4 regions of the Marinobacter sp. LV10R510-11A genome follow, and region 3 is predicted to be linked to each of the others. Evidence: predicted binding sites of a transcription regulator. Region 3 holds the regulator's gene; each other region holds the start of a gene.
What was found. Region 3 encodes sigma-54, which starts transcription at its own class of promoters, with help from an activator protein. Its sites were predicted from a motif close to ANTGGCATNNANNTTGCTNT; they were not measured.
Positions count from the first base shown of each region.

Region 1: a site for sigma-54 is predicted at 2,852-2,871, ahead of CPH80_RS22375 (PEP-CTERM sorting domain-containing protein). Genes of this name have one in related genera too.
Region 2: a site for sigma-54 is predicted at 5,087-5,106, ahead of flgB (flagellar basal body rod protein FlgB). Genes of this name have one in related genera too.
Region 4: a site for sigma-54 is predicted at 3,533-3,552, ahead of CPH80_RS01745 (flagellar hook-length control protein FliK). Genes of this name have one in related genera too.

Region 1 covers NZ_LT907980.1:1,723,851-1,731,398, reverse strand. The annotation lists partial or broken gene CPH80_RS08250 (type I restriction-modification system subunit M) at 1-106, opposite strand, end outside; partial or broken gene CPH80_RS08245 (IS3 family transposase) at 683-1,823, shown strand; gene CPH80_RS22375 (PEP-CTERM sorting domain-containing protein) at 2,053-2,694, opposite strand; gene CPH80_RS08235 (hypothetical protein) at 3,451-3,912, opposite strand; gene CPH80_RS08230 (IS1595 family transposase) at 3,925-4,878, opposite strand; gene CPH80_RS08225 (hypothetical protein) at 4,966-5,940, opposite strand; gene CPH80_RS08215 (hypothetical protein) at 6,845-7,195, shown strand; gene CPH80_RS08210 (DUF932 domain-containing protein) at 7,226-7,548, shown strand, end outside.
Region 2 covers NZ_LT907980.1:1,436,122-1,443,669, reverse strand. The annotation lists gene CPH80_RS06890 (ABC transporter ATP-binding protein) at 194-1,144, shown strand; gene CPH80_RS06885 (ABC transporter permease) at 1,141-1,914, shown strand; gene queF (NADPH-dependent 7-cyano-7-deazaguanine reductase QueF) at 1,958-2,776, shown strand; gene CPH80_RS06875 (adenylate/guanylate cyclase domain-containing protein) at 2,782-4,227, opposite strand; gene CPH80_RS06870 (nitroreductase) at 4,380-4,943, shown strand; gene flgB (flagellar basal body rod protein FlgB) at 5,170-5,568, shown strand; gene flgC (flagellar basal body rod protein FlgC) at 5,603-6,052, shown strand; gene CPH80_RS06855 (flagellar hook assembly protein FlgD) at 6,071-6,748, shown strand; gene CPH80_RS06850 (flagellar hook protein FlgE) at 6,775-7,548, shown strand, end outside.
Region 3 covers NZ_LT907980.1:4,354,376-4,361,923, forward strand. The annotation lists gene yjgA (ribosome biogenesis factor YjgA) at 1-37, opposite strand, end outside; gene mgtE (magnesium transporter) at 60-1,421, opposite strand; gene CPH80_RS20990 (HPr family phosphocarrier protein) at 1,525-1,794, opposite strand; gene rapZ (RNase adapter RapZ) at 1,802-2,686, opposite strand; gene ptsN (PTS IIA-like nitrogen regulatory protein PtsN) at 2,716-3,186, opposite strand; gene hpf (ribosome hibernation promoting factor) at 3,271-3,579, opposite strand; gene CPH80_RS21010 (RNA polymerase factor sigma-54) at 3,686-5,215, opposite strand; gene lptB (LPS export ABC transporter ATP-binding protein) at 5,397-6,122, opposite strand; gene lptA (lipopolysaccharide transport periplasmic protein LptA) at 6,150-6,692, opposite strand; gene lptC (LPS export ABC transporter periplasmic protein LptC) at 6,676-7,296, opposite strand; gene CPH80_RS21030 (KdsC family phosphatase) at 7,299-7,548, opposite strand, start outside.
Region 4 covers NZ_LT907980.1:340,123-347,670, reverse strand. The annotation lists gene fliO (flagellar biosynthetic protein FliO) at 1-68, opposite strand, end outside; gene fliN (flagellar motor switch protein FliN) at 70-573, opposite strand; gene fliM (flagellar motor switch protein FliM) at 566-1,564, opposite strand; gene fliL (flagellar basal body-associated protein FliL) at 1,618-2,127, opposite strand; gene CPH80_RS01745 (flagellar hook-length control protein FliK) at 2,301-3,452, opposite strand; gene CPH80_RS01740 (Hpt domain-containing protein) at 3,578-3,934, opposite strand; gene CPH80_RS01735 (ATP-binding protein) at 3,968-4,387, opposite strand; partial or broken gene CPH80_RS23250 (hypothetical protein) at 4,388-4,549, opposite strand; gene CPH80_RS22875 (hypothetical protein) at 4,542-4,673, opposite strand; gene CPH80_RS01730 (STAS domain-containing protein) at 4,698-5,003, opposite strand; gene fliJ (flagellar export protein FliJ) at 5,126-5,569, opposite strand; gene fliI (flagellar protein export ATPase FliI) at 5,569-6,969, opposite strand; gene CPH80_RS01715 (flagellar assembly protein FliH) at 6,950-7,548, opposite strand, start outside.

The DNA.
Region 1 (7,548 bases), 1.8 Mb from region 3:
AGGGGAGAATGACGCGGCCATACTGGGACTGCTTGAAATCGCCCCGTAGAAGGTCTGCTACGGACCAGATAAAGGCGGCGATCTGACTGTTATTCTCGGCGTTCACTCGGGGACGACTCCATGCGGTTGGTATTCTTAACTGGTGACTGCCCGAGGGTAGCCCAGAGAAAATTGTTTTGTGAGGGGTGAGCTGGAAATGGAGTAATAAACCCGTGGCTCTTCCTGAGGCAATACCATACCAGAATTCAAGAGTTTGGATGAGAGCCAGCTCTGCGATTTCCGAGGGGGCTGATAAACTGGAATTTACTGGGAAGGTCTTTTAAAGCGAAGAGTTGCGATCCTGATTGGATCTTGATGGAAGGGTAACTGGCGCCCTCGGCAGGACTCACATTAACCATTAACTAATTGATTAATATAAGTATTAAATTTATTAATTTTCAATATACCCCTTTTTATACCCCCAGATAAATCTAGATAAACGGGATTGGTTCCCATTGTTAGAGTTTCGTCCATAATTCTATCGCTTGCTAATAGGTTTAAGTATCATTCAATAATTCAGGGTTTTGCACTTAGTCGAATGCCAGCAGTGGTCTAGTCAGCTCTTCATTATTCTATGGCAAGCCCTCGGTAAAGTAGACACCTGATAGCTTTGCACTAAACGCTGAGTCTACAGGTGGTGGTGGTGAGCGGAAAGCGATACTCCGAGGAATTCAAAATTGAAGCGGCCAAGCAGATTGCGGAACGGGGCTATAAAGTATCCGACGTGTGCCGAAGACTGGGTATGGCAGTCTCTAATGGATCAAGCTTTATGGTGACCCCGGCAGTCAGCATCAGCACATCACGGAGCAGCAGGATGAGCTTCGCCAGCTTCGTGCCGAACTGCGTCGGGTGATCGAGGAGCGCGACACACTAAAAAAGGCCGCGTGGTACTTTGCCAAAGAGTCCGAGTAAAGTATCGCTTCATCAGGGCTCACCAGAATGAATTTCGGGCCCGTGTCATGTGGCGAGCCTTGGGTGTCCACTTCAGCGGTTTCTATGCCTGGCGACACATACCCGAGAGCCCGCGCACCAAGACCAACCGCCGCCTGGTTGGTTTGATAAAACAAGCCTGGCTCGAAAGCGGTGGCGTGTATGGCTACCGGAACATCGCGCTGGATATGAGGGGTCTTGGTGAACGATGCAGCAAGAACTGGGTTTACCGGTTGATGACGGCGGAAGGTATCCGTGCTCAGCGCGGCTACAAACGCCACAAGGGCTATTACGGCGGCAAGCCCGCCCATGTTGCACCAAACCATCTGAATCGAGAGTTTGAGGCCTATAAGCCGAATGACCGATGGGTGACTGACATAACCTACAGCCGTGCCTACGAGGGCTTCCTGTACCTTGCAGCGGTTCTGGACTTGTTCTCACGAAAAATCGTTGGCTGGTCCATGAAATCGCAAATGCCGACAGACCTAGTTATGGATGCGCTGCTGATGGCCTCCTGGAAGCGCAGACCTAAGCAGGAGGTCTTGATCCACTCCGATCAGGGCTCACAGGACACCAGCCGCGAATGGCGGGACTTCCTGAAAGATCACCGGCTCAAACCCAGTATGAGTCGGCGCGGCAACTGTCACGACAATGCCGTTGCTGAAAGCTTCTTCTCGTTGCTCAAGAGCGAGCGGGTAAAACGGAAAATCTACAAGGATCGGAAAACAGCTCGTCAGGATATCTTCGATTACATCGAGATGTTTTATAACCCGGTTCGCCGACATGGCAATAACGGTGGGCTTTCCCTCGTGGATTTTGAAAAGCAGTATTTTATGAAGCTGTCAGGTGCCTAGAATCTTAAGGCCCTGCCAATCGGTAGAATAGCAAAAGGCACTGATTTCCTGGGGGGTTCAGTTCAGCCCCAGTGGCTTAAGTTGGCAATAAAGACTCTGGAGAATTTCTCTGTTCGACTGCATCGGCTTTGTGATCAAAAGAAAACCGCCCCTGATCTGGAGGCGGTTCTTGGTGACTACGTAAGGCATTGGTGGAGATGGGTGTTTGCCGCGTTGAAAGAAGGGCTAACTAAGCCTTTAATGCTTGTACCTTGCGGCGACGAGACAAACCCAACCCGGCGAGGCCCAAGCCTAACAATGCAAGTGATCCGGGTTCCGGGACAGTAGCAACGGGGGCGGACCAAAGTGCGTAAACATGGTTCTGCCAGCCGATACTACTAAGACTAGTGGCCGCGGCCAGCGCAGCGCTATAAACTATGTCGCCTCGGAGGTTGGACGAATCTACGTTTCCCGCGACAGCTACGTTAGCAGCCGGAATACCGTTGTCGGAAGTGAAAAATGAATACGGCGTGTTAACGATGCAGACACCCGGAGCACCTCCAGTGCACCCGAACGTCAATTGAGGATCGGAATCGTAGGCGAGACCGCCCGCTACATCGAGAAAGACCTGATCAAGTAAGGCATTAGACGCAAGCTCAGCCGCTGCATAATCAGAAAAGACAAACGTAGAAGGGTCGCAGCCACTAAAGACGGAATCACAAGATCCGTTTTCAAAAGCAACATCATATAGACTGGTACCAACTGTAACGCTTTTGGCTCCCACGAGGATGCCGTCATTAAACTCCAGTATAGGATCAGCCGTGACCGATCCGAACCCTGTGAGCAACAAGAGTGCAATCATCAGTTTCGGCACTAAAATAACCTTTCTCATAAAACCCCCTCTGAATTCAATATGTTGTATAATAACCTTATTAACTCGCTGGGAATTCGGGACAAGTCATGGATGATCCATGGCAGCCTCGAACCGCACATCATCAATCAATTCCACATAAATCGGTCTAAGTGGTTATTCCTTAACGTGTATAAAAGAAGCAAATATTCTGCCATGTTACACAAACTGTTTTATTTCGGTGACCTATAAAAAAATCGGCTTGGCGAAGACAGTTAAGTGTAAAAAATACTGACATATATGTTGTTCTTACTGGCCCTGCGGGAAATTGGCCCGTGGTGACCCGTGGTGACCCGTGGTGAATGGAAGAACGTCAACGTTTTCGGCTGCAGGCGATGATCTGCCTTCAATGAGGTCCGAGATCGAGAATGACAGGCTAAACATTCGGAACTATCAAAACCGGTTCTATTCGAAACGCATTATTTTTCGAAGCTATCAGACGTTTAGAACATCTGGGGCTTGCCAGTAAAAATTCCCGACGTTCATGGGGTATAGACGCTCATTCGATTCACAAACACTCCCTTGAGGTTTGCATGCAACGGCAAGCCTCAAGTAATAGTGTGAATGCTGATACTGGCTCCAATCCGCTAGACCTTGCGTAAGGCGGTAATGACACAAGTGCTATTTTTGGCGAGATCACTGGCGCTTTAAACGGGCTGACGGACCAAGAGATGATTGTAGGGCTGGCGCAAATTGGTCGGCTTGGGAAATCTGCGCCCTAGCCATGTTAATTCAAGATTACAGCTTCCATAGCTCAAAAGACCGCGTGCCACTTCCGTCTGAACGTGTGCAGTCCACCCACAAAACTGGACCGCCCTTGACCGGCGTTATGCTGTGCATGATGCGGCAGGCATAAGTTTGCCCCCCGTCGTCGAAGAACAACTCGCCGGTATCAGATCTGCTTGCATCAGAACGGGCGTTGGCGGCAGGACTTGCGTCGTTCTCCCAAAGTGGCGTGCCTTCAGGAAGCCGATAGCGGAGAACACTGATCGCTTCCCCGTCACGAATTCTTTGCACGGAGCGATAACCCGGAACCATGACTTTTTCCTCCGTGTCGCGGGTGTGAAAAGTGCCAGCGTAATAACCCAGGAATTCTAGCCCACCAACGGGCCCACTCTCACCGTCTATATTCAACAGCAGCTCACCGGCATTGCTGCCAAGTGACCATGTAAAACTTCCGGTCTCTACAGGATCGCTCAAAATCTCACCTGATTAGCAATGAAGCTCAGCCGACCGAATGACCCGCTGAGGCCGTGGCGCGCAGCGCACGGCCGCGATGAGCAGCCGTGTCGGCAGCGCCCTGAGATCAAAGCGGCGGTTGAATCGATAGCTGAACGCGGCAAGGTAGCGCGCCGCATACTTCTGGAAGCCGAAGGCATGGTACGTCCCCGACAGGCTGGTCTTGAGATTGCCAAGCACGGTATTGATCCAATGGAACTCGGGCACGTCCCGGGGTTTGCGCCCCGCCACCACGGTGGGCTGATGCGTACAGTCTGCGCTGGTGACGGCACCGAAGCAGGCCAGACCGTCGGAGTATACCGTGCTGCCAGGCCGCAGCGTCGTCTTGGCCCACTCGGCGATCGCCTCACGGCTGAAGGCCGCGACGGGGGTGAGCCTGACGTACCGCGGACGGCCCGCCTCGTTGAGCGAGACGGCGGCCACGAACGGTACCTTGTTCTCCGATCCGCGTCCGGCCTTGCCGCCGCTGCGCTCGCCGCCCAGGTAGGCATCGTCGATTTGCACTTGACCATCGAGGACGTAGCGCGCCTCGCGCTCCACCATCGCCTCCATCACCTTGTGGTGGATGAGCCAGGCCGTCGGGTAGCTCACCCCGAGGTCACGCTTGAGGGCCAGCGACGACAGCCCGGTCTTGGCCTGGCTGATGAGGTGGATCGCCAGGAACCAGGTGGCCAACGGCAGCTTGGTGCCCTGCATCAGGGTACCGGCGATCAGCGAGGTCTGGTGGCGACAGGCGCAGCACTGGTACAGCGTATGGTGCCGCCGACGCACCCGAGAATAGGCCGTGCCCTCGCAGCGCGGGCAGCGAAAGCCGTTCGGCCAGCGCGTCTGCTCTAACGCCGCCGCACACTGCGCTTCGGTCCCATAGCGCTCGAAAAACTCGGGCATCGACAGGCCGGGCTGGAACTGGATGGGGTTCATGGCCATGGCGTCATCCTCCATCGAGAAGCTATACGTATATACAGTATAGCGCTCGCCGCCATAAAGAAAAGCCGGGCTGACGGTCGTTGCTAATCAAGAAATCTCATAGCCACCCGTTTTATCTGCCTCCAGAGTCAAAAAGCTGTTCTCGCCGGTTAAGTGGGTGCCACCAGAGAATTCCGTAAATTCGCCAGTGACCAGCTGATCGTTGAAGCGATCAACGCCGGTTCGGACGAAGTACTGCACCTCAATCTGGCGGTCAGCTCCAAGGTCAATGTTACAGCTTGCGGTAAACCGGTTACGGTCGCCTGAAAGAATCGTGCAGGTATCCCGGATTGCACCGTTAGTGAAGCTGAATGTCCGGCCATCGACCTGCCAGGTAATATCGGAAGCATTCTGACTGCTGCAAAGGTCCTCGGCGCGAGCACGAGTGCCGATCCAGCCTCTGTCATCACCCTCGTCGCTGCATTGATTCCACTCCTCATAAGTACCGCTGACGCTGTCATTTAAAGTAAGTCGACCAGCGTATTCGCCAAAATTCTGGGTGTAGACATCCCATTGGGAAATCGTACCGTCACTGAGTGTGAGGATGTTCCCTGGCAGTTGCAGACCTTCCAGAGTCAGATCGAAATGGGCAAGAGCGGATTCTTCATCGACCAGAGCGGTAGCTGTATTAAACGACTCGTTCAATTCTACGAGTGCAGACGCAATCTGAGTATCAAAATTGGGGTCATCCAATTGCTGGCCTGCGAGGACATCTGCCAGCCCGTTATTTTCAAGCTCTGTCGGGCTGGGCAAGTCAATACCGTTTTCGGGATTGCCGTCCCGGTCCAGTGTCTGTAGCAGCCTGAGCAGATTTCTTGTGCTCCGCCCATACGGCTCGGAACCGCGAGTCTCGCCACGCAATTCAGCCGGTGTGATGATGGTGTTGGTCCCACTCAATGTCACGGTTCCAAGATCAAGGCCTGCAAGCCTGAAGGTCACTGGCTCGCCTACATTGAACCCAAATCGACCTGCCGCATCGGTCTCGCCGTCGATCCCATTGGCGGAAAAGGTCAGATTGCCCACGGCGGAATCCACAAGATATCCGACTGATTGGGGTGAGCTGTCATTCGAATCGGCCGAGTCACCAGTATCGTCCGGGCTGCTACTGTCGCCGCCTCCACACCCAACCAATAAAAGGGCGGCAAACAGAGGGATCCAAAGAACTCTATTAAAAGTATGCCTGTACGATTTTTCCATGAGATATCTCCAACTTCTTAGCCTCTTAGCCTGGGGCTAGATTTTTCCGTGTTTAACACCCAGATCTCAGATCAGAGAGCATATTATTAATTTGGTGAGATCAGGACCTGAGTTGATCGTTGATAAAATCATCGGACAGAGCGGCAACATTGTTGAACAACAAAGACGACATACACTGACCGCTATTCTTGTTCTAAAAGACCCACGAACGAGAGGCTGATTGAGGCCACGACAAGGCCTGAATATTGGTTTTGTCTTACCACTTAAAAAATATACAAATACCATGCCATACTGCTAAAAATTTATTTATTTCGACTACCTATAAAAAGTTCGATTTAGTGAAGACAGTTAAGTGTAAAAAAAATGGACAAGTATGTTGTGCTTACTGACCTTGCGCGCCCTGTGGGAAATTCACCGGTAGTGACTGGAAGGACGTCGACGTTGTTGGCAGCAGGCGACGATGTGCCTGTGATGGGGCTGGGGATCTTTAACGATAGGTCCAAACACGCGGACTATCAAAACCGAGCTGTGTTCGAGACGCAGCATTTCATGAAGTTGTGAGGTGTCTAGGATATCGGGGCTTGCCACTAACAAGTATTTGAGCAGTCGTGAAAACGCGTGGTAATTAATGCCAGAGCCGCGTCTATCCGAAATTATTTCAAACCTATATCACTCCTGTGAAGTCCGGCACAACCAGTGCCTTGCCCAGTAATTCACAGAGGTCAATCCAATGCCTGAACAATGCCCCAACTGCCAGTCTGTCCGGATCGGCAAGTACAACTACGGTAAGAAAACGGCCGGTGTCATCGGCGCGTCTGCTGGGACCTATGGCGGGTATGCCGCTGCCACGGCTGGCGCTCAGGCGGGTGCGGCTTTGGGAATAGTGGCTGGTCCTGTTGGCGCAGCAGTCGGCGGCATCAGTGGCGCTTTAATCGGTGCGCTTCTGGGCGGCGCAACCGGTGCATCTGCTGGCGTGATTCTGGGCGATGTCCTGGACGACCGTGTCCTCGACAATTACCACTGCCTAGAGTGTGGTTATTCTTTCAGTGCCGATTCCGGCTCTGAGAACGACATCCGTTAATTCCCCCCGCATTTTCTAAGGAGAACAACCATGGCTCATCTCATCGAGCAAATGGCCTATGTTGGCCAAACCCCTTGGCATGGCCTGGGGAATCAACTCACATCAAATCAGCCTCTGGACGTTTGGGCGAAGCAGGCCGGTCTGGATTGGCAGATTGAAGAAAGTCCCGTGCGGTTCGTTACCAATAGCTCCGGCCACCTTGGGGAAATCCTGGCGTATCCGGACAGTAAGGTGCTTTACCGCTCGGATACCAAAGCTCCGCTTTCGGTCGTGGGTAATCGGTTCAAAGTGGTTCAGCCAGAAGAAATACTGGAGTTCTATCGGGACCTGACTGAGGTATCGGGCTTTGAGCT
Region 2 (7,548 bases), 1.5 Mb from region 3:
ACGGCCGATTGTAAATTGTTGTAACCGCATTATAGGCAGCCGGCTCAGGCTATATCGGGATACCTGTCGCAGTTTGCGGATTTCGCGGGCTTTGCGGGATTTTTGCAGCCTCGCGCCAGTCTTGAAATCAGCCTGACGCGCCTCAATAAATAAGTGTTCTCTGAAAGTCGTTTTTTTCGAACTGGAACCTGTTATGACCAATGCTCTGGAAATTGAAGGGCTCACCAAAACCTACGGCAGCGGATTTGAAGCCCTCAAGGGAATTGACCTTCATGTGGCACAGGGGGATTTCTTTGCATTGCTGGGCCCAAACGGTGCAGGCAAATCAACCACGCTTGGCATTGTGTGTTCGCTGGTAACGAAATCTGCCGGCAAGGTAAAGGTGTTTGGCTACGATATTGATACCCACCTTTCCGATGCCAAGCTCCATCTTGGGGTTGTGCCCCAGGAGTTCAATTTCAATCAGTTTGAGAAGGTGTTTGATATTGTCACCATTCAGGCTGGGTACTATGGGATTCCCCTGAAGAAGGCCGCCGTTTCTGCTGAGAAATATCTGAAAAAACTCGGTCTCTGGGATAAGCGCAACACCCCGGCGCGGATGCTGTCTGGTGGCATGAAACGCAGGCTGATGATTGCGCGTGCACTAGTGCATGAACCGAAACTGCTGATTCTGGACGAACCCACGGCGGGCGTAGATATCGAGTTGAGGCGCTCCATGTGGTCATTTCTTGAAGAGATGAACCGGCAGGGCACCACGATTATTCTAACGACCCATTACCTGGAAGAAGCGGAAGCGCTGTGTCGGAATATCGCCATTATTGATCACGGCCGGATTATCCGTAATGCCAGCAAACGAGAATTGCTGCAGCAGCTCAGCCTGGAGACGTTTCTGTTGGATGCGGAGACAGCGCTGAATAAAGTGCCGGAACTGGATGGCTTTTTCTGCAGGCTGGGCGATGAAGGCGTGCTTGAGGTAGATGTGCACAAAGGGCAGTCGCTCAACGACGTGTTCATGCAGTTGGAACAGCAAGGGATAAGGGTAGTCAGCATGCGAACCAAGGCAAACCGGCTAGAAGAGTTGTTTATTCGCATGGTTGAGCACAATGCACCCGCTGCCGAAGGAATAACGGAGGGCAGAACATGAATGCTCAGGCTCTGTTCACCGCATACAGCACGATTGTATCGCGTGAAATACGTCGGTTTACCCGCATTTGGCCGCAAACTCTGCTGCCACCAGCGGTCACCATGACGCTGTACTTTATTATTTTCGGCAACCTGATCGGTTCTAGAATCGGCGAAATGGGCGGTTTCGATTATATGTCGTTCATTGTGCCAGGGCTGATCATGATGGCAGTTATTACCAGCTCTTACGCCAACGTAGTGTCGTCGTTCTTCTCCATGAAGTTCCAGCGTAGCGTGGAAGAACTGCTGGTTTCGCCGGTGCCCAATTGGATCATACTTGCAGGCTACGTAACTGGCGGCATGGTACGAGGATTAGGAATTGGGGTTATCGTAACCCTGTTGTCGCTGGCGTTTACGCGCTTGCAGATTCATAACCTGCCGATGGTTGTGGTTACCGTATTTTTGACCTCGGCGCTGTTTGCGGTGGGTGGTTTTATTAACGCACTGTTGGCGACCAAGTTTGATGATGTTTCCATTGTGCCCACCTTTATTCTGACACCGCTTACGTATCTTGGCGGGGTATTTTACAGCATCGATCTGCTGCCGAATTTCTGGCAGGGCGTGTCTATGGTGAACCCGATTTTGTATATGGTAAATGGGTTCCGGTTCGGCATACTCGGCGTTTCTGATGTAAACCCGTTTGTGTCCCTTGGTATGATTTTGGCGTTCATCGCTGTGCTTACTTTTATTGCGCTTAAATTGTTGGCGCGAGGGAAGGGCATACGCCACTGACGTTCGGCTTGTTTTTCAGAAACATCTATCTTTAGGAAACCCTATGGCTCTCGATAATGCGCCGCTTGGCAAAACCAGCGATTACCCGGATCGCTATGATCCAGCCCTGCTTTTCCCGGTAGCGCGCGAGGAAAATCGCCGCCGCATCGGCCTTGAAGACGGCCGCTGGCCCTGGTTTGGAGGGGATCTTTGGCAAGCTTGGGAGATCTCGTGGCTGCGCCCTGGTGGCATTCCAGATCTTGCTTGGGCGGAAATTCGGTTTCCCGCAGCCTCGCCATCACTTGTTGAGTCTAAGTCGCTCAAGCTTTATTTGAACTCTCTGAATCAAACGGTGTTTTCATCCGCTAAGCAGGTTGTTGAAACCGTGACCGGGGATTTATCCAGCGTCTGTGGTGCGGCGGTGAGCGTCCGCTTCCTAAGCGTGGACGATTCAGGCACCGCCACTGGGCGCCCATCTGGCTTTGAGCTGATTGATAACGAGGCGGTTGACGATGTGGTGTACGACTATGCGCCTGAGTCGCTTTCTGCGAACGGGCCTGCGGTCACCGAGAAGCTCTGCTCCCACCTGTTGAAGAGTAATTGCCCGGTGACTGGCCAGCCGGATTGGGGAACCGTGCTGATCAGCTATACCGGGCCAGCTATCGATCGGGCTGGGTTATTGCGGTACATCGTGAGCTTTCGGCAGAAGCAGGATTTTCACGAGCATTGTGTGGAAACGCTGTTCACCGACCTTCTAAGCCGGTGCAAACCTCAGAACCTGACTGTTTGTGCCCGCTATACCCGCCGTGGCGGCCTGGATATCAACCCATGGCGCAGCACAGAGCCGGTAGAGCAGGTCGGCCCAAGGCTGGTTCGGCAGTAAACAAATCAGTCCCGGGCGCTATCTTCTTCATGCCGCAGGCGTTCTGTGGCATCTTCCAGTGCGCTGAGGATACTCTTGCGCTCTCTGTCTGTGATTTTGTCGGAATCCAAGTACATGGCAAAGCCACTGTGCTCATGTTCCATAAAGCTTCGGTTGGGGCCCATATCTCTGCGGAAATCTACAACTTCATAAATAGGCACGGGTTTGCCGAAGCCTTTCACTGTGATCTCCCCTTTATCACGGCACATGATCCGATCTTTGATCAATGAGAATGTTTCGTAGGACACGAGAATTTCGCCCGGCTCCGCGAGAGATTCCAGCCTGCTGGCAAGGTTAACTTCCTTGCCGATAATGGTGTAATCCATACGGTTTTCAGCGCCGAAGTTACCCACGGTTGTGTAGCCGGTGCTGATGCCCATGCGAATTTCAAGCGGGGTTTTTATGCCTTGGCTGCGCCATTTCTGCCGCATGATTTTCATGTGCTTGCGCATATCAATGGCCATGGATACACAGGCGAAAGCGTCTTCCCGCTGGCCGCGGCTTGTGGGGTCGCCGAAGAACACCATGATGGAATCACCCACAAACTTATCAATGGTGCCGCCGTACCTGAGCGCCACTTCAGCCATCCCGTTGAAGTAGTGGTTCAGCAGCTCCGTGAGAGCTTCCGGCTCCATTTCTTCCGAAAGCTCGGTAAAGCCTTTTATATCCGAGAAAAAAATGGCGAGCTTTTTGCGCTGTGTTTCAAGACGAACGTCGCGTTCGCCAGTAAAGATGGATTGCCATACTTGGGGTGAAAGGTATTTTGACAGCTTGTGGGAAAGCGCGATGGATTGTTCGCGCTGGTTTTGTATTTGAGTTTTTGCCAGCATCAGGGCACGGGCTTGCTGGTGTGAGTAAAAAGCTGTCACACAGATGTAAAGCCCGGTGGCCAGTATGGACATCATGCTAGTGAGCAGTGGTGATTGGAACGACTCAGCTGGGCCGAATATGGCGAAGAACGCCGCAATAGATGCCGCCATAAACCCACAACCGATCAGCCACTGGCGAATACCGCCAATGATGACCGCGCTGAACATTAGCATCAGGATGATTGAAATAGAGGGAATGGCAACCAGGCCGATACATCCGATGAGACCACCGCCAATAATACAATCCCCGATAAGCATTTTCTGGCGGATACGGGGGGATTTTCTTAGACACGTGCGCCGGGTTACTAGGTGCGCAATGTGCGGCCAGATCAGCGCACCGGCAATCAGCCATAGGTGCCATTGCTGAAATGCACCCTGCAGAACACCCGTAACAATAATGGTTGCTGTTGCTGTATACGCCAGCAGGCGCCCGTTATAGTCGGGCATAGGGGGAATGGCCACCGGGCTGTTCAGAGCCTCGGATGCCAGTGATTTTTCTACGCTGTTGCTGGCATTGCGCAGATCTGCTGGAGCACTCATCATGTACGCGGATCACTCATGGCGCTGAAACCGTATAGTTTTGTTCGTGTTATGCGGAGTACGACTAAAGGTTAACAGTATTACGTATAACCCACAATTCACAGGTGTCGCTTGGGTGATATCCGATCAGAATTTAGCTACCGGAAACTATAGATATGAGTTCAGTCACTGACTTTTTGCTCAACCGGGCATCTGAGCCGCGGCTGGAGGCGCCGGCCCCCGATGCCGCAACGCTTGACCGGGCCTTTGCCTGTGCATCCCGCGCGCCGGACCATGCCTTGCTGCGCCCGTGGCGTTATCTGGTCATCGAAGGTGATGGTTTGAAAGCCCTGGGTGAGCTGCTTGCGGCCGGGTACTCCGATATGAGGGGTAAGACCGATGAGAAGAAGTTGGAGATAATACGTAATAAGGCACAGCGTTCTCCCATGATTATTGTCGGAATTGCTTCACCAAAAAAGCACCACAAGGTGCCCGAGGTTGAGCAGATACTTTCAGCCGGTGCAGGCATGGGCTTTCTTGGGCTGGCTTTGCAGGATGCCGGCTACGGGGTTATGTGGCGTTCAGGAGAGTTGTCCCACTACCCCATGGTGCACAAAGGGCTCGGCCTTGTAGAAGGGGAGTCTGTAACCGGCTTTTTATATACCGGGACGGTGTCCTCCACCAAACCTGCAGTTCCCAGGCCGGCATTGGCCGAATTTGTTGCACGCTGGCCTGCGTGATGAAAAGGTATGGTTCCTCCGCTATTTCAATGGGGGAAACAGCTTGCCGCTTTAATTAGGGTTTGCCGCTCCTTTCCCTGCACTTTTACCCCGTTTCCTCCCGTAACTCGCTGAAAGCGCCTTGATTCACAGGGCTTCCAAAAGCTGGCATCAGCATTGCTTTAGTTCTGCCATAGAACAAATCCGGCAAAGTTTTAACCGTCGGTGACAGGATTTCGGAGGTTGTATGGCGATCACTTTTGATAAAGCTCTTGGCATTCATCAGCACGCGCTGGAAGCCAGAGTTAAGCGCGCTGAAATTCAGGCGAATAACATGGCCAATGCCGACACGCCGGGCTTTAAGGCTCGAGATATGGACTTCCAGGCCGTGATGCAAAGGGCCCAGGACAACATGAGTGGCTTTGGCATGGAGAAAACCCACGCGGGCCATATGGATACGTCGGCAGGCGCAGGGGATTCGGACTTGCTGTACCGGGTGCCGAATCAACCTTCAGTAGATGGTAATACGGTTGACTCGCAGGGTGAACAAACCCGGTTCATGCGTAACGCGATGGATTATCAAGCCAGCTTCCAGTTTCTTAACAGCAAGTTTACCGGCCTGACTAAAGCCATTAAAGGCGAGTAAGCCGCCGTTCAACGATTAGCGAAGGAGAGACATCATGTCACTGGGCAGCATTTTTGACATCGCCGGTTCCGGCATGACAGCGCAATCGCTGCGGCTGAATACCACCGCCTCAAACATTGCCAACGCTGAAACAGCCAGTTCGAGCACGGATACCACTTACCGCGCACGCAAACCGGTTTTCTCAGCTATTCAACAGTCCATGATGAACCCGGGCCAGCAAGGCCTTGGTGCTCAGGCGGGAGAGGGTGCAAGTGCGGGTGTTCGTGTGGAGGGCATTGTTGAGAGCGATGCCGAGCTGCAGATGCGCTACCAGCCCCACCACCCGGCGGCTAACGAAGACGGCTATGTATTTTATCCCAATGTGAATGTGGTGGAAGAGATGGCAGATATGATGTCGTCTTCAAGAAGCTTTCAGATGAACGTGGACATTATGAACACGGCCAAATCTATGATGCAGCGCATCCTGACACTTGGTCAGCAGTAACGGGGCGAGGGCCGAATCATGAGTGCAATTAACGCAACACAAGCTTCTGACGTACTGGGTGATTACAGAACCCAGCAGCAGGATGGCGCCAACGGCAAAGGTGAGCTTGGCAAGAACGAGTTCATGGAATTGATGCTGGCGCAGCTCAAAAACCAGAACCCACTGGAGCCCCAGGATAACGGCGAGTTTATTTCGCAGCTTGCGCAGTTCAGCTCGCTGGAAGAGATGCAGAAGCTCTCCGGTTCGGTTGATGATGTGGTTGGACAGTTCCGCTCTACTCAGGCGCTTCAGGCCTCGGCGATGGTTGGCAAGACCGTTCTTGCGCCTTCCGAAGTTGGGATCTTGGGAGCTGAGGGCGAAATTTCGGGCAACATTCAGGTACCAGCCTCTACCGGCGGTGTGCGCTTGTCTATTCAGAGCCCTAACGGTGAGCTGGTGCGCCAGATTGATCTAGGCAATAGCGCGGCAGGTGTTAAGGCGTTCAGCTGGGATGGCAAGGACGGCGACGGCAACAGCTTGCCGCCCGGGCCATACAAGATTGTGGCTGAAGGGTCTTATCCGCAGGGCAGTGTGCAGCTTCCGACCCTTGTTAGTGCCAATGTAGACAGTGTTTCGTTGGGCCAGGGTGGCTCCGTTACTCTGAACCTGGCGGGCATGGGCTCTATTGCACTATCAGATGTTAAACAAATTAATTAATACCGGTGTCAGACCAGGGGTGAATTATGGCTTTTAATACAGGGCTCAGTGGCCTTAGGGCGGCAGCGGTTGATCTGGACGTAACCGGCAACAACATTGCGAACGCCAGTACCGTTGGATTTAAAGGCAGCCGGGTACAGTTCGGTGATCTGTATGCCAGCGGTTTTCTAAGCGGTGGCAGCAACCCGGTTGGGGATGGTGTAAGCGTTCAGAACGTAAAACAGTCCTTCAGCCAGGGTAACATCAGCTTTACCGACAGTGGTCTCGACATGGCCATTAGTGGTGATGGTTTCTTTATGCTGAATGACGGCGGCGAAACCCGCTATTCCCGCGCTGGCCAGTTCGCCATCGATAAAGATGGATTTGTGGTGAATAACCAGTCTATGCGGGTTCAGGGTTACACCGCCGACGATGACGGTAATCTCTCTGGTATCCGGGGCGATCTGGAGATTGGAACCGATAACCTGGCGCCGCGCCGAACCACCAACCTACGCTCTGACCTAAACCTGGATTCCCGCGAATCGGTGCTTGAATCCCGGGTGCGTGATGTTGGCCCCCTGGCATTTAACGATATCAGCGGCGAGCAATTCCAAGTGACGTACACCGACGGAACGCCTGCTTATTCGGTAGATTTGAGTGGTTTAACCACCGCAAGTCAAATTGCAGACAAGCTCTCCAATGCGCCGGGTTTGAGTGCTTCAGCGACAACAACCGCGAACGTGCCACTCATCGACGCCGATATTGCAGCGGCAGGCACCTCCTTCGAATTCAATCTAAGTATCAATGGCGCACCGCTTCAG
Region 3 (7,548 bases):
AATACTGCGGGGCTTCGTCTTGAGTGTCGTCGATCATGATTACATCCAGGTTTGTCGGGTCACGCGTAGAAAATGGTCGCAAGGCCAAGGAATGACATAAAACCGACCACATCTGTGACGGTTGTTAGTATAACGCTGCCGGCCAAAGCTGGGTCGATGTTACGGGATTTCAGGAACAGCGGCAGCACGGTACCCACCAGCGCCGCAGCGACCAGATTGATGACCAACGCAGCGGCAATAATGGCGCCTATCAGTAAGTCCTGAAACCAGGCGGTGGCCGCGGCTGCCACAACCACTGCCCAAAGTAAGCCGTTTAGAATACCCGAAAGAAACTCCCGATTCAGCAACCAGCCCACATTGGCCCCGCTGATCTGCCCTACGGCCATACCTCTGATAACCAGTGTGAGGGTCTGGCTGCCGGCGATCCCTCCCATGCTAGCCACGATGGGCATGAGTACCGCCAAAGCAACCACCTTGGCGATGGTTTCTTCAAACAGGCCAATGACGCCAGAGGCAATGAACGCGGTGAGCAGATTAACACCTAGCCAGATTGCCCGGCGCCGGGTGGTTTTCCAGACGGGCGCAAACGTATCTTCGTCATCATCCAGGCCAGCCATACTCATTAGCGAATGATCCGCATCTTCCCGGATAACATCCACCACGTCATCGATGGTGATCCGGCCCAGCAGGTGGCCTTCTTGGTTCACAACCGGTGCGGAAATCAGGTCGTACCGCTCAAACAGGGTTGCAACCTTGGTATCTGAAAGGGTCACAGGGATGGGTTCAATGTCCGTATCCATCACTTCCCGCACGGTTGCGGTTGGGCTGGAAACGAGCATCTTTGTGATGGGCAGCATGCCAATAAACTCATCTCGCCTGCTCACCACAATCAGGCTATCGGTCATCGGCGGCAGCACCCGGTGCAGGCGCAAATAGCGCAATACCACATCAATGTTGATATCGGGGCGTACGGTGATGGTGTCCGTGTTCATCAGGCCGCCGGCGGTGTCTTCCGGGTAGGAAAGCACCTCTTCGACCCGCTTCCGGTCTTGTTCGTCCATGGTGCCCAGAACTTCCTGGATCACCTTGTCTGGCAGCTGCTGAAGAAGGTCGGCCAGATCGTCGGACTCAAAGTCCTCAATAATATCCGCCAGTTCCTGGGCGTTCAGCCGGCTCAGGTATTCGGCACGGATATCCTCGTTCAGGTACTGGAGAACCTCGCCTTCTAGCTGTTTTTCTACCAAATTCCACAGCAGGGCGCGCTGGCGTGGCGGCGAAGATTCAAGCAGGTGGGCGATATCACTGGGGCTCAGGCCGCCGTTGAGAATACGGGCAACTTGCTTTAGCGCACCACTGTCTAGCGCTTCGCTCAGTGAACGTAAACGCTGGCGGGCTTGGCTTTTTTCCAGAATTTCGGACATGAATCACCTGCAGACAGAAAACGTCCGCATTATAACGGAGTTAGCCAGCGCGCGTGAGAAAGAGTTGCAGGGAGCCGCAGGGAGCTGCTGTGAAAAAGGCGACCTATTCGCCTTCCCCGAAATAGTCATTAATGAGAGCAGCAAGGGCATCGATAGCGTGTTGCTCATCCGTGCCATCGACCACCAGTTCCACTTCTGTGCCTTTGCTAGCGGCGAGCATCATAACCTGCATAATGTTTTTTGCATCCACCTCACGGCCTTTACCACAGACTTTTATGGAGCTGTCGAATCGTGATGCGGTGGCAACGAGTTTTGCCGTTGCCCGGGCATGCAGTCCAAGTTTATTTATAATCACAATAGGATGGCGTATCACGGACAAATCAGATCTCTTTCCGGGCCTGCAAGTGCCGCAATTCAGTGTGACGTACTTGCACGTTGCTGCTGTGTTCGCGGAAATGCCGCCCCAACTGTTCGCAAACATAAACCGATCGGTGCTGTCCGCCGGTGCAGCCAATAGAAATAGTCATATAACTTCGATTGCTGTCGGCAAAAGACGGAATCCAGTTTTCCAGAAAGCCAATAAGATCGTTCACCATTTTTAGGCTGGCAGGCTCGTTCTCAAGAAACTCAATAACCGGCTGATCTATGCCGGTAAACTTACGCAGGCTGGTATCCCAATGCGGGTTCGGTAGGCAGCGCACATCAAACACGTAATCGGAATCCAGTGGCACACCGTGTTTGAAGCCAAAAGATTGGAATAGCAGGGCCAGCTCCTGGTCTTTACGGCCGGCCACACGCTGCTTAACCATATCCCGCAGCTCGTACATCGACAGGCCTTTGGTATTGATGTAGAGGTCTGAAAGCTTGGCAAGTGGCTCCAGCAGGCCCTTCTCGCTGTTGATGGCTTCTCTGAGGGATGTTTTGTCATCGCTTAGAGGGTGCTTGCGACGGGTGGCGTGAAATCGCTGCAGCAATGATTGCTCATCGGCATCCAGGTAAATGATCTCTACCTGGATATCGGCCTTGCGAAGCTTGCGGTAAATTTCTTCGAAGTTGGCCAATTCGGCAGATAGGTTGCGAGCATCTATGCTGACCGCCATTTTGTCGAGCCGGCCCGGAGGGCTCTGGTCAGCTGCCTCCCGCGTAAGAGGGAATAAAAGCCCGATAGGCAGGTTATCAATACAGTAGTAACCCAGATCTTCCAGTACGTGAAGGGAGGTACTCTTGCCGGAGCCGGACCGGCCACTGACGATGATCAGCTTCATGGTGAAACAGCCTGTTGTCAGAGTGGATATCAGCCGCTTTCGGCGGTCATGCTTTGGTAAAGCGTGCTTGCATCTTTGCACAGCCTGAGGCGGTCGCAGAAAGCGCGCTCATTGAACTTTTCCGCAAGCTGGCTCAGCAACTCAAGATGCTCGCTAGTGGCTTCTTTGGGCACAACAAGTGCAAACAAAAGATCCACCGGTTGGTTATCAATAGCATCAAATTCGACGGTTTCTTCCAGAGTCATCAGCACGCCAATAACCTTTTCGAGCCCCTCTAGGCGACAGTGAGGGATCGCTATTCCCTGGCCGATTCCGGTGCTGCCCAGTCGCTCACGGGCGATCAGATTGTTGAAAATCTGGCCCTCGCTGAGAGCGGGATTGTGCTGGTGGATCTGCTCGGCAATGAATTCCAGAACCCGCTTTTTGCTCGACGCGGGCACTTTGCACAGGGTCAGCTCCGGCGCAAGAATGTTGTCTATTGTCAGGGATGTGTCACTCATGAATCGACCGTGTTTCTGTTAAAAAAGCTGCGACACGTTGCCCGTGCCGCAGCCTGATTAGATAACATGCCTGAAAACAATCGCCTAGCGGGCGATGTTTCCCTGCATCCTGTCTACACTCTTTTCTTTGTGTTTGAGGATCTGCCGGTCAAGCTTGTCGACGAGCCCGTCGATTGCTGCGTACATGTCCTCGTTCTCCGCCTTTGCGTGAATCTCGCCACCCACCACGTGGAGCGTAGCATCCGCGATCTGACGAACTTTTTCCACTTCCAGAGTCACCTGACAGTTACTGATATGGTCGAAGTGTCGCTCTAGCCGTTCAAATTTTTCGGATACATAGTCTTTTAATGCGGGAGTCAGCTCTACGTGATGGCCTGAAATGTTGAGTTGCATAGACGTCTCCTGTTGTCATCCACTCCGGCTCGGGGGGAGCCGGTATGATGTGCGGGCACATGAACGTGCCTGCGAAATCCCTATACGTCGGTAAAAAATGCCGAGTTTAAACCAGGCGCTTGCGTTCGTTTGAGGGCGGAATGTGTATCGCCTCGCGGTATTTTGCAACCGTACGCCGCGCCACCTTGATTCCTTGTTCTCCCAGCATGGCCGCAATCTTGCTGTCACTCAATGGCTTTTTCGGTGTTTCTGCCGCAACCAGTTTTTTGATCATGGCGCGGATAGCGGTAGAGGAACATTCGCCGCCTTCGTCGGTGCTGACGTGGCTGGAGAAAAAGTACTTCAGCTCAAAGATACCCCGTGGCGTGTGCATGTATTTCTGCGTGGTTACACGCGAAATGGTCGATTCATGCATTTCCACAAGCTGGGCAATATCCGAGAGAATCAACGGCTTCATCGCTTCCTCCCCGTAGTCAAGAAAACCCTGCTGATATTCAACAATGCGGGTGGCAACTTTCAGCAGTGTTTCGTTCCGACTTTGCAGGCTTTTGATAAACCACTTCGCCTCCTGCAGTTGGTCCCGCAGGTAGGTGTTGTCAGCGCTGCTATCAGCTCGCTTTATTAATGAAGCATAGCTGGCATTCACGCGTATGCGCGGCGCAATGTCAGGATTCAGCTCCACTCGCCAGCGGTCGTTGTGCTTGCGCACGATAACGTCGGGGATCACGTAATCCGGTTCAGTGCGATCAATGATGTCGCCGGGTTGCGGGTTGAGGCTGGTAATTAAGGCGAGCACATCCCGTAACTGGTCTTCTTTAAGCCGGCTGCGGCGAAGCAGCTGGGCATAATCGCGATTGCCCAGCAGGTTTATGTAATGGGTGATAACCAGCCGTGCTTGGGCGAGCCAAGGGGTCTCGGGTGGCAGCTGGTTTAGTTGGATTAGCAGGCAATCTTGAAGGTCGCGGGCAAAAACCCCAGGCGGGTCGAAGTACTGCAGCCGACGTAAAACGGCTTCCACTTCATCCATCTCAAGAGGGTCTTCATCCGCATCGTCGGCTAAGCCTGCGTAGATATCCTCAACAGGGCTGGTGAGATACCCGCGATCGTCTACCGCATCCATCAGCGCGTGGGCAATGGCCTGGTCGCGCTCGTTAAAGGTGGTGAGGTTCAGCTGCCACTCAAGGTGATCCCTGAGTGTTTCCGTTGGAGAGTTCCGGGTTTCGAAATCGTGGTCGCTTTCGTCGTCATTCCGCGCAGCCGGGGTAGGGGCGGACTGGTAAACATCTTCCCAGGCGGTATCAACGGGAAGATCGTCGGGAAGCGTATCGGGGATTTCGTTTTCAGATTGCCAGTCGGGGGCACTTTCGCTCTCATCCCAGTCAGAGCTGGCAGCGTCAGCAGCCGCATCCGGAGAGGATTCGTCGGGGGTGTTGTCTTGATTATGATCATCGTCTGCCGACGGCGTTTCAACCTGGTCGTCGTCTTCAGAGGTTTCCAGCAGGGGGTTGGATTCCAGGGCCTGCTGGATTTCCTGCTGAAGGTCGAGAGTTGATAACTGCAGAAGCTTGATAGCCTGTTGCAGCTGGGGCGTCATTGTTAGGCTCTGACCCAGCTTTAATTGTAATGAGGCTTTCATAACCATCGCTCAGGATCCGTCACTCTACCCACTCGGAATTTCTTGCATCGGCCAAAAAAATCTTTATATGTCGGCTACTTGGCGACATATGGTGAAGCCCTTGCAAGTTCTCTGCCGAGTTTACTTGCTCCCGCTCAGCAAAACAATCGAACGGGTGTTTCATCGTGTCAAAAAGCAGACGCTACAAGCGGAACTCATTGCCAAGATACACTTCTTTGACTTGCTGGTTGGCAAGGATCGCCTCGGAGTTTCCGGAGGCAATAATATGTCCGCCAGACACGATGTAAGCGTTCTCGCAGATATCTAAGGTTTCGCGCACGTTGTGATCGGTGATCAGCACGCCTATGCCTTTATCCCGCAGGTGGCGGATGATCTGTTTGATATCACTCACGGAGATTGGGTCCACCCCGGCAAAGGGCTCGTCAAGCAGAATGAAGGCCGGCTCCATGGCCAGGGCCCGGGCAATTTCCACCCGACGCCGCTCGCCGCCAGACAGTGCCATGCCCATGCTGTCGCGGATATGGGTAATGTGGAACTCTTCTAACAGCTGCTCGAGCTTGCTCAAACGCTCCGCCCGGCTTAGGTTTTTGCGGGTTTCCAAAATCGCCATAATGTTATCCCGCACCGAAAGCTTGCGGAATACCGAGGCCTCTTGCGGCAGATAGCCAATGCCTTTGCGGGCGCGGCCATGCATAGGTAACGGCGTGATGTCCTCGCTGTCGATGGTTATGCGGCCGTTATCGGCGTTCACCAGCCCCACGATCATGTAGAAGCAGGTGGTTTTTCCTGCACCGTTCGGGCCGAGCAGGCCGACAATCTCACCGCTGCGAATTTCCAGCGAGACATCAATGACCACTTTTTTCTGCTTATAGCTTTTCGCCAGGTTACTCGCTCTGAGAACTGCCATCGGATTCCTGCTTACTGTTATCTGCTGTTAATTGCTGGAGTCGCTGCTGATGTTGCCACTGCGGGGCTGAATAACCATCTCAACTCGGCCGGGGCCGGAGCCAGTATCTTGGCTGCCTTCTGCGGTGACCACTCGCTGCTCGGTATCGTAATGAATAATGTCACCGCGGAATACGTTGCCATTTTGCTCAATCACCGCCTCCCGCTCAAAGGTAAGCTGCTTGTCAGTGGCAGACCAAGTGATGTTTCGGGCTTTGGCATCGGTTTCACCTTCACCGCTGGTGACCGGTTGCTGGTAGCGGGCGGGAGAACCGGTTGCCTCAATACGGTTGAGGCCTTCGGCGTTGCGGTACAGAACCACGCGTTCCGCTGTCAGGCGGGTTTTACCCTGAACCAGCTCTACTGCTCCGGTATAGGTGGCAATGCCTTTGCCATCGTCTAGGCGGGCACTGTCTGCGCCTACGGTAATTGGCATGTCAGAATCAAGATCAAAAGCTAAAGCCGGGCTTACAAGGTATGCGGCCAGAATCACAGCCAGTAACGTGCGCATAGAGTTATTTAGCGATTTCATAACGTCCTTCCACCTGGGAATTGAGTTCCAGAATGCGTTTATCGATCCACGCCTTCATACCCTTTGCCCGGGTAGTGCCAACGCTGTCGGTAATTTCTACCAGATCATCGGTATAGACAGTGCCTTTGCGATTGTCCAAGGTCAGGCTTTCAGTATTCAACGTTGCTTCCCGGTCACCAATGGTTCGTAGCACACGAACGTTGCCGCTAAGGAATAACATGTCTTGATCCCTTTGTAGGCTGCCTTTCTCGGCATTCAGAACCCAAGGCCCTTCTTCTGACTTGCTGAACAGTTCTGCGCTGGGCGACTCCATAATAGCGAGGTTGCCTTCTTCAAACTGTTCGATGCGCGGGCTTGTAAAAACGATCTTGCGGTGGCCAGCTTCATCGTACGACGTGTAGCTGCTGTTGATTACAAAGCCGTCGGGTTCTGCTTCGCCCCGAAGCTGTCGGGCGTCACTGTAGCTGGACATTGGCGGTTCATCGCCTCGCCACAGCAGGAACATTGTGGCTGCAATAGTGAGCGCCAATGCCAGCATGCGTAGCCGGGGCCTGTTCGCCATGGCCAGCGTGGAGATCCGGCTGCTTTTAACGCTCTCTGCCATGGTTAACGCTCCAGGTAGGGCGCTAGGGCGGCGTCTAAATGCCCCCCGGCGGTCAGCAGCAGGTCGCATAACTCTCGTACCGCGCCATTGCCTCCGGTAACCTGGGTGCAGTAATCCGCATGCTCGCGCACCAGCCAATAGCCGTTAGGAGCCGTTACGCCAAGGCCTGAGTAGCGAATGGCCGGCAAATCAGGCAAGTCGTCGCCCATATAGGCGATTGCCTCCGGCGGTATGCCCAGTGTGCTCACCAAT
Region 4 (7,548 bases), 420 kb from region 3:
GCCGTTTCTTCTGCGATCACAGGTGCGACCAATAAGAACAGTGACGCACCTGCTGTTTTTATATACATATTATTTTTGCAGCCGCTTGATGCGTTCGCCCGGGCTGATCACATCGGTCAGGCGGATGCCGAACTTTTCGTTAACCATAACCACCTCGCCATGGGCGATGAGCGTGCCATTAACCAACACGTCCAGTGGCTCACCTGCCAACCGATCCAACTCAATCACTGAGCCCTGGTTCAGCTGCAGAAGGTTGCGAATGGGTATCTGGGTATTGCCCACCTCCATGGAGATGCTGACAGGAATATCCAGAATCACATCCAGATCTGGTGGTGTCCCACCGCCCGGAGTCGCCAAGTCGCCTTCTTCGAACTCTTCCATAGGCGCTGCACGCACATTACTGGCGGTGCTCTCACCAGAATCGTCACCGGCCTTTTTCGTAGCCTGAGCCGGCTCATCGTCCGGTGACTCTTCGGAGCCTTCATCACCGGACTCGTCCATGGCCGCTTCCCATTCTGCTGCCAGCTTTTCGTCCTCGCTCAGCTCCTGACCGTCTTTATTGTCGTCAGCCATTGCGTCCTACCTTCAGTTGTTTTTTAACCTTGGGGCGTGTCGCCCGCTCATGAATTCTCAGCGCCAGTTTTCCGTCTCGGGTTCCCATGGTTGCCGTATAAATAGGAATGCCGTTGGCGGTGACTGTCAGATACTCGGGCACCTCTACCGGTATAATATCGCCGGCTTTCAGCTTGGCGATATCTCTCAGGGAAATCCGGCGTCGACAAACCGTCGTATTTACCGGGACATCGACCTCTTTGATATCTTCCTGCAGCGCATCAACCCAGCGCTCGTCCACGTCATCAACGTCGCTTTGCACACCAGAATCGAGCACTTCTCGGATCGGTTCAATCATCGAATACGGTAAGGCGAAATGCAGTTCGCCACCACCACCATCCAGCTCTATATGGAACGTGCTGACCACCACCACTTCACTCGGGCTGACAATGTTCGCCATGGCCGGATTAACCTCAGAACTGAGGTATTCAAAATCCACCTTAAGAACCGCTTGCCACGCTTCCTGCATGTCATGGAAAACCTGGTTAAGCACCATCTGCACAATGCGTGTTTCGGTGGGGGTAAATTCGCGCCCTTCAATCTTGGCGTGCCTGCCTTCACCTCCGAAAAAGTTATCTACCAGTTTGAAAACCAGCTTGGCGTCGAGAACAAAAAGCGAGGTTCCCCGCAACGGGCGAATCTTGCACAGGTTCAGGCTGGTGGGCACGTAAAGGGTGTGGATGTATTCGCCAAATTTCATGATCTGGACGCCGCCAGTGGAGACATCGGCATTGCGGCGCAGCAGGTTAAAAAGGCTGATCCGAGTGTAACGGGCAAAGCGCTCGTTGATCATTTCCAGCGTAGGCATCCGGCCACGGACAATACGATCCTGACTGGCGAGGTCGTAATCTTTTATGCCGGTCCCGTCAGCTTCTTCATCAGTATCAACGTCACCGTCATCCACGCCGTGGAGGAGCGCATCAATTTCATCTTGTGACAGTAAATCCTGCATACTTTGTCCTGCCGCTGAAAAGCTTTGCCCTTGTGTGGGCTCTATTACACAACCTACTGCACCACGAAGTTCCTAAACAGCACCTGGTTAACTGCGGGCTCACCTTCCTGCTCCAGCACCTGATTAACCGTGGCCAGCATATTGTCAGCCAAACCCTGCCGGCCTTCCGGCGTCTGCAATTCCGTAAAGCTGCTATTACTAAGTTGCATCACCAACTGACTGCGTATCAAAGGCAAGTGCAGCTTGGCTGCAGTTAGTGCCTGCGGATCTGTTGCCCCGAAGGCCACGTAAGCCTGGACGTAACGTTGACGCCCCTCACCCTGAACCGTCGTTACCAGAGCTTTTTCGATTGCCAGATAAACGCTGGGTGTAAAGGACTCTTCTGCCACCTCACCTTCCGACCCGGCATCGTCACCCATTCCGGGTAGGCCGCCACCAATGAACCACAGGGTTCCCCCGACCGACAGGGCAACCGCCAGTATCACCACAACGGTAAGAAGGATGATGAGCTTCAGTTTACCTTTTTTGGCCGGTACTGCCTCAGCTGTGCTGTTTTCTGCCATAGTGTTTTCGCCAGAAATCCGTCAATGAAGGTCGTTTTCCATGACTTTTAAAGATTGACTGCAAAGGGCGGGCCAGAAGGCCCAACCCTCCACTCAGAACCGCAGTTTAGCGTCGCAAGGGGGGATGGGCAAACGGGGGATTAGCGAGTAATGCTCAGTTACGGCAATACCGCTCAGGCAAAAATATCGACGGCGCCGTTCCAACTCAGATCAAGACTGCCGGCCTGCATCTCCTCACCACCACCTTCGACAGCTGAAAGCGCAGTACCTGAGCCGGGAGAAGAACCTTCTCCGTCGCCTGTACCCTGCTCTCCCGACTGGTTCTGGGAGTTGCTGGAGACGTCGAACTGAGCTAGAGAAAGCCCCTGCTCACCCAGCATGTCACGAAGCCGGTGCGAATGCAGTTCCAGCTGATCCCGAACCACCGGGTTCGCAGTGTGGACAGTGATGCTGGCCTGATCGTTTTGGACGCGAACACGGACTTCCATCGGCCCCATGTCAGGCGGAGTGAGATGAATCTCAGCAACCGACAGATTTTTGGCTGTGAGCCAGCTGAGTTTTCCCATCAGTTTGTCCCCCCATTCTGCGTGGTTTACAGGCACATCCACCGATGTCGCGTAACTCCTCAGGGGCACTTGCGTTTCTGTCGCCAGTTTGCCGGAGGTGTTGGTGCTTTGCTGAGAAACCAAATCTATAGCGGATTCAAACCGGGTGCCGGTCAGCAGGCTGGAGGGGTCCTTGGCACCCGCTTTTTCTCCAGCTGCCGGCATTAGTTGCAAGCCGGCCATCAATCCACCTGTCCCAGCCTGCCCAGGCTTACCTTCAACAAGCCCCGCGCCCTGCATTAGTACTGGATTATTCGCGGCCAGGCCGGCTGCACCCCCGGCCACTGTCGCCTGCCCAGTGGCGGGCTGTAACAAGGCCTGCAACTGGGTAAAGGTCAGCGGAGTTGTTAAGGCTTCCATTTCAGGCGCTGTCTCCGCACCCTTCCCGACAGCCTCATTAACCGCCTCTTCAACAGCCACATGGCCTTCGTCCTTTGCGGCGGCCTTGCCGCCGTTGCCAGATTCGCCAGTTTTTCGGGCCGGCTCGGCCTGGCTCGCTGACTGCGCACTGTCTTCTTTTCTGGCGTTTTTGGCGTCGGCTTGCCGGGCCTCGTCATTACGTTCGGATTGCTGGCGATCGAGACGTTTCTGCTCCGCACGGGAGACGGAGTCGTACCGGCTTTCACCCGCACCACTGTCACGACCGGAACCGGTTTTTGGTGCACCGGCATCATTCTGCATCCCTGGCGCAGGAGTCTGGGGAAGAACCATCTGTGTCATGGCAACCTCTTGCCGCTTTTGATCCGTAGATGCCTGATTCAGTCCATTTCAAGACTGCTTTGCAGGCGGTTTCCAAAACAGTTGCAAAAGCAATGCCAGCCAGATTCTGTCGTTGCCTAATAATTTTATCCGGCGCCGCGCGCCATCAACGTGTGAAGGCCATCTATCACTTGCTGAAACTCCGCCTCAATGGCGTCCAGCAAGGGGGGCGCGTCACTCAGGCGTTCGTCCTGTCCGGTTTTTTCCGCTTCCCGACACAGCTCTCCAAGACGCGGAGCCCCGATGTTGATACAACTACCCTTAAAACTGTGGGCAGTCTTGGCAAAGGCATCTGCCTCCCCCTCATTCATCGCCGCCTTCAGGCTCTCGATTCGCTCACGTGAGTCTTTAAGATAGGTTTGGATCAGCATCTCAAACTCGTCTTCCATTACGTCCTGAAGCTCTGCCAGAGCTTCTTCATCAAGGTGTGGCTTATCAACCATGACCAACTCCCTTGTATCTGTTAAAAGTGCTAATTAAAGGTACCAATCATAAACGATTTCCACCCGATTCCCCTGTTCGTGAAACCTGATAGATTTCGCTAGCCGCTTTAACAAAGCCAAGCCCCGGCCCCCATAACGGGCGCCGCTCTGCGCCATCTCCGTGGATTGCAGTACCGGATGCCTCTGGAAATCAAACCCTCGACCGCTGTCTTCACAAACAATACTCAAACGCCCACCCCAGTGCATAAGTTCGTGATAAAAGCTGAACCGAATATAATGGCCGCTCACTCTGTCCAAGCGCGCGGCGCGCTCGAAATAGTAGCGATGCCCGGTAAACCTCTGTATTCCATTCATCAGCGCATCGAACGGATGCCCATCAGAGCCCGCGCTTTCGACCGCACGGCGCACGCCATCGGTCATTAACAACAACCGGTCACCGGGCTGAGATCTCACGGGTATCATTTCAGCGTTAAACTGCTCAGCATCTAGAATACCCAGCGGTAAATGTCGAGATGGCAGAATAGACCGCTCCGTACACGACCGAATCAACCACATATCGGGCAAGCCGCCATTCCAAATATTTAGTTGATTGAGCTCAAAATTCGCTTCAACCATAACAGCACAGCAGAACATCGTGCCCAAGACGCCTGAGCAGCGCCTTCAGTATCAGGTGGTCACTATCGTTGTCGTCCGCAATGAGTATTTTCAGGGGGCCACTTTCTGCTGCAGACTCTTCCATGAACGGTTCCAGCGGCCTGAGCAATCACCGGATGGTGAACAGCTGCTCGAAATTGGAAATGGTTAGAATTTTGCGGACATCGTTGTTGCAGTTCTCAATGGCTATGCTGGCATTGTCACCCCCGGCATAGTCCCTCAACAGGAGCAACATGCCTAGCGCGGAACTGTCGAGGTAAGTCGCGTCTGACAAATCCACAACATAGCCGCCGACATCTTTACCGCCATGCTCGTATGCATCGCGAAACGTCTGATGGGTACTGAAGTCAAAGCGCCCTTCTATTTTGATAATCAGGGTTTGACCGTCGTGACTGCTGCGGGTTTCAATCGGCATCCGCAAAACCTCCGGTGGTATTCGCTGAAGCATCTAGCTGCCATGGTTCACGCAGCCTGTTTGTATAAGGATAGCCCAGCACCGCCAGTTTGCATAAAATTACGATGGATTCAGCGCAAGTGTTAACGGCGGCGACGCGTAAAAGCACGGCCCGCCGCCTCATCGGATAGTTTCTGCTCCTGCAGATCCTGCGCCTTTGACTCTTGCTGACGACAGGTCGCGATGTATTTTTCCATGCCTCGCCGACGCTCCCAGGCTCGCTGCCACTCCTGCCGGCGGGTGTCAAAAACCGCCTCGACCTGGGCCAGCTGCTTTTGTTGTTGCACAATAACCTGATCAAGTTGCGCAATAAATGCCTGCCATGCCTGTAACCGGCTGACCTGCACCACGCCATGCTGGCTATTGCGAATTTGATCCCGGTACTCCTGCTGATAGCGATTTAAGTTTTTCACCTGTTCGCTATGCTGCTCCACCAGTTCACGGGCTTTGCCCATGTGCCCCAGCGCTTCCTTCTCTTTGCGCTCTTCCAGAGCAAGCACTACCCCCAGGCGTTGGGAACGCAACATCAACCATCACCTCGGTTGGCGCTGGCAGCCGCAGGATCAGGAACGGCAGATTTCCGGCGTTCTGGGGAGTACCGCTCGGGCACAACCGATAGCAGCCCCTCAATACTTTCTGGCAGCGAAGCGCGTTCGTTTAGATCCTGTTGCAGGAACTGGCGCATATTGCTGATATGGGCTATGGCAAAGTCGGTTTCCGGGTCGGAGCCTTTCACATAAGCGCCCACACTGATCAGGTCCCGCGCTTGCTGGTAGCGTGAATAAACCTGCTTGAAGCGCTGGGCACGGGCGAAGTGTTCGGTTTCTGTTACTTGCGGCATCACACGGCTGATGGAAGCCTCAACGTCGATGGCCGGGTAGTGCCCTTCTTCCGCCAACCGGCGGGAAAGCACAATGTGGCCATCGAGTATCGCCCTAGCTGCATCGGCAATAGGATCCTGCTGATCGTCACCTTCAGTCAACACGGTATAAAACGCGGTGATCGAACCGCCTCCGGGCAAGCCGTTACCTGTGCGCTCCACCAACTGCGGCAGTTTGGCAAATACGGAAGGTGGATAACCTTTGGTGGCCGGGGGCTCACCAACCGCCAGCGCAATTTCACGTTGGGCTTGGGCGTATCGAGTTAACGAATCCATCAGCAAAAGCACACGCTTGCCTTTGTCGCGGTAATATTCGGCAATCCGTGTGGCGAGCATGGCTGCTCGCAGGCGCATTAATGGTGAGTCATCAGCTGGAGAGGCAACTACAACCGATCGGGCCAACCCCTCCTCACCCAGAATGTCTTCAATAAATTCCTTAACCTCCCGGCCCCGCTCACCAATCAGCCCAACCACAGTGACATCGGCATCGGTAAACCGGGTCATCATGCCTAGCAGCATACTTTTACCAACGCCACTGCCGGCAAAAAGCCCCAACCGCTGTCCCTGGCCAACGGTCAACAAAGCATTGATAGCTCGGATGCCTACATCCATAGACTGCCGCACGGGGGCACGATTGAGAGGGTTAATGATTTCGCCGGTAAGGGGAACCCGGGCCTCGGCCTGAAGCGGCCCTTTACCATCGAGAGGTTCGCCACTGCCATCCACAACGCGGCCCAGCATAAGGGGCCCAACGGGAACACGGCTGGCAGAGGATAACGGAACCACCATGGCGCCTGGCTTCAGGCCTTCAATGGCGGTTAGCGGCATCAGGTATACTTTGTCATCCTCAAACCCCACAACTTCGGCTTCAACGGTACCCGTACCCTGACCTTTGATCACACAACGGTCACCCACTACCATAGGGCAGCCAACGCATTCCAGCGTCAGCCCTACCATTCGGGTCAGGCGGCCGGAAAGCTCGGGCTCTAGATCCGTGCGCAAGTAGGTCTGATATAGGTTCAGACGATCAGCCAGGGAGGTCGTCATCACGCTCGCCTTCGGTGGGGTTTTCTTCTATCGGGTTGTCTTCAATAGGGCTGTCTTCGTTCGGGGTGTTATCCGGCGTGCTCAGTACATCCCGTTGAAAGTCCGTCAGATCATCCATCGGGGAGCCCAGTTCTTCGGGCTCGTCGTTCTCATTGTCATCTATTTGCTGTTCTAACATGCTCTGCACAGCACGCTGAAAGCGTTTTTCAACGGTAAAGTCGACGAGGCTGTTACGGGTTTGAACCCGGCAGCCGCCAGGCAACACTTTATCATCTTCCACAACGGAGGCTGTCGCCTCAAAACGTTCCGCCACGTCACGAACCGCACTGTAGTCGTCTGGATGAACATAAATACGGACGTTCTCCGCCGTTGAGGGCAGTGCCTCAACCGCCCTGCGCACCACCTGCCGGATTTGTGACGAATCGATCGTCAATTCACGATAGACCACCGCCCGGGCGAGCACCATGGTGAGGTTTAGCAGAGAGGTTTCAAGCTCATCTTGGTGTTGGCGTATCGGAAAAAGCAGCTCGCCCAGCAACTGCTCCAGGCGCTCTAAGCTCGCGGTTACTTCAGTTTGGG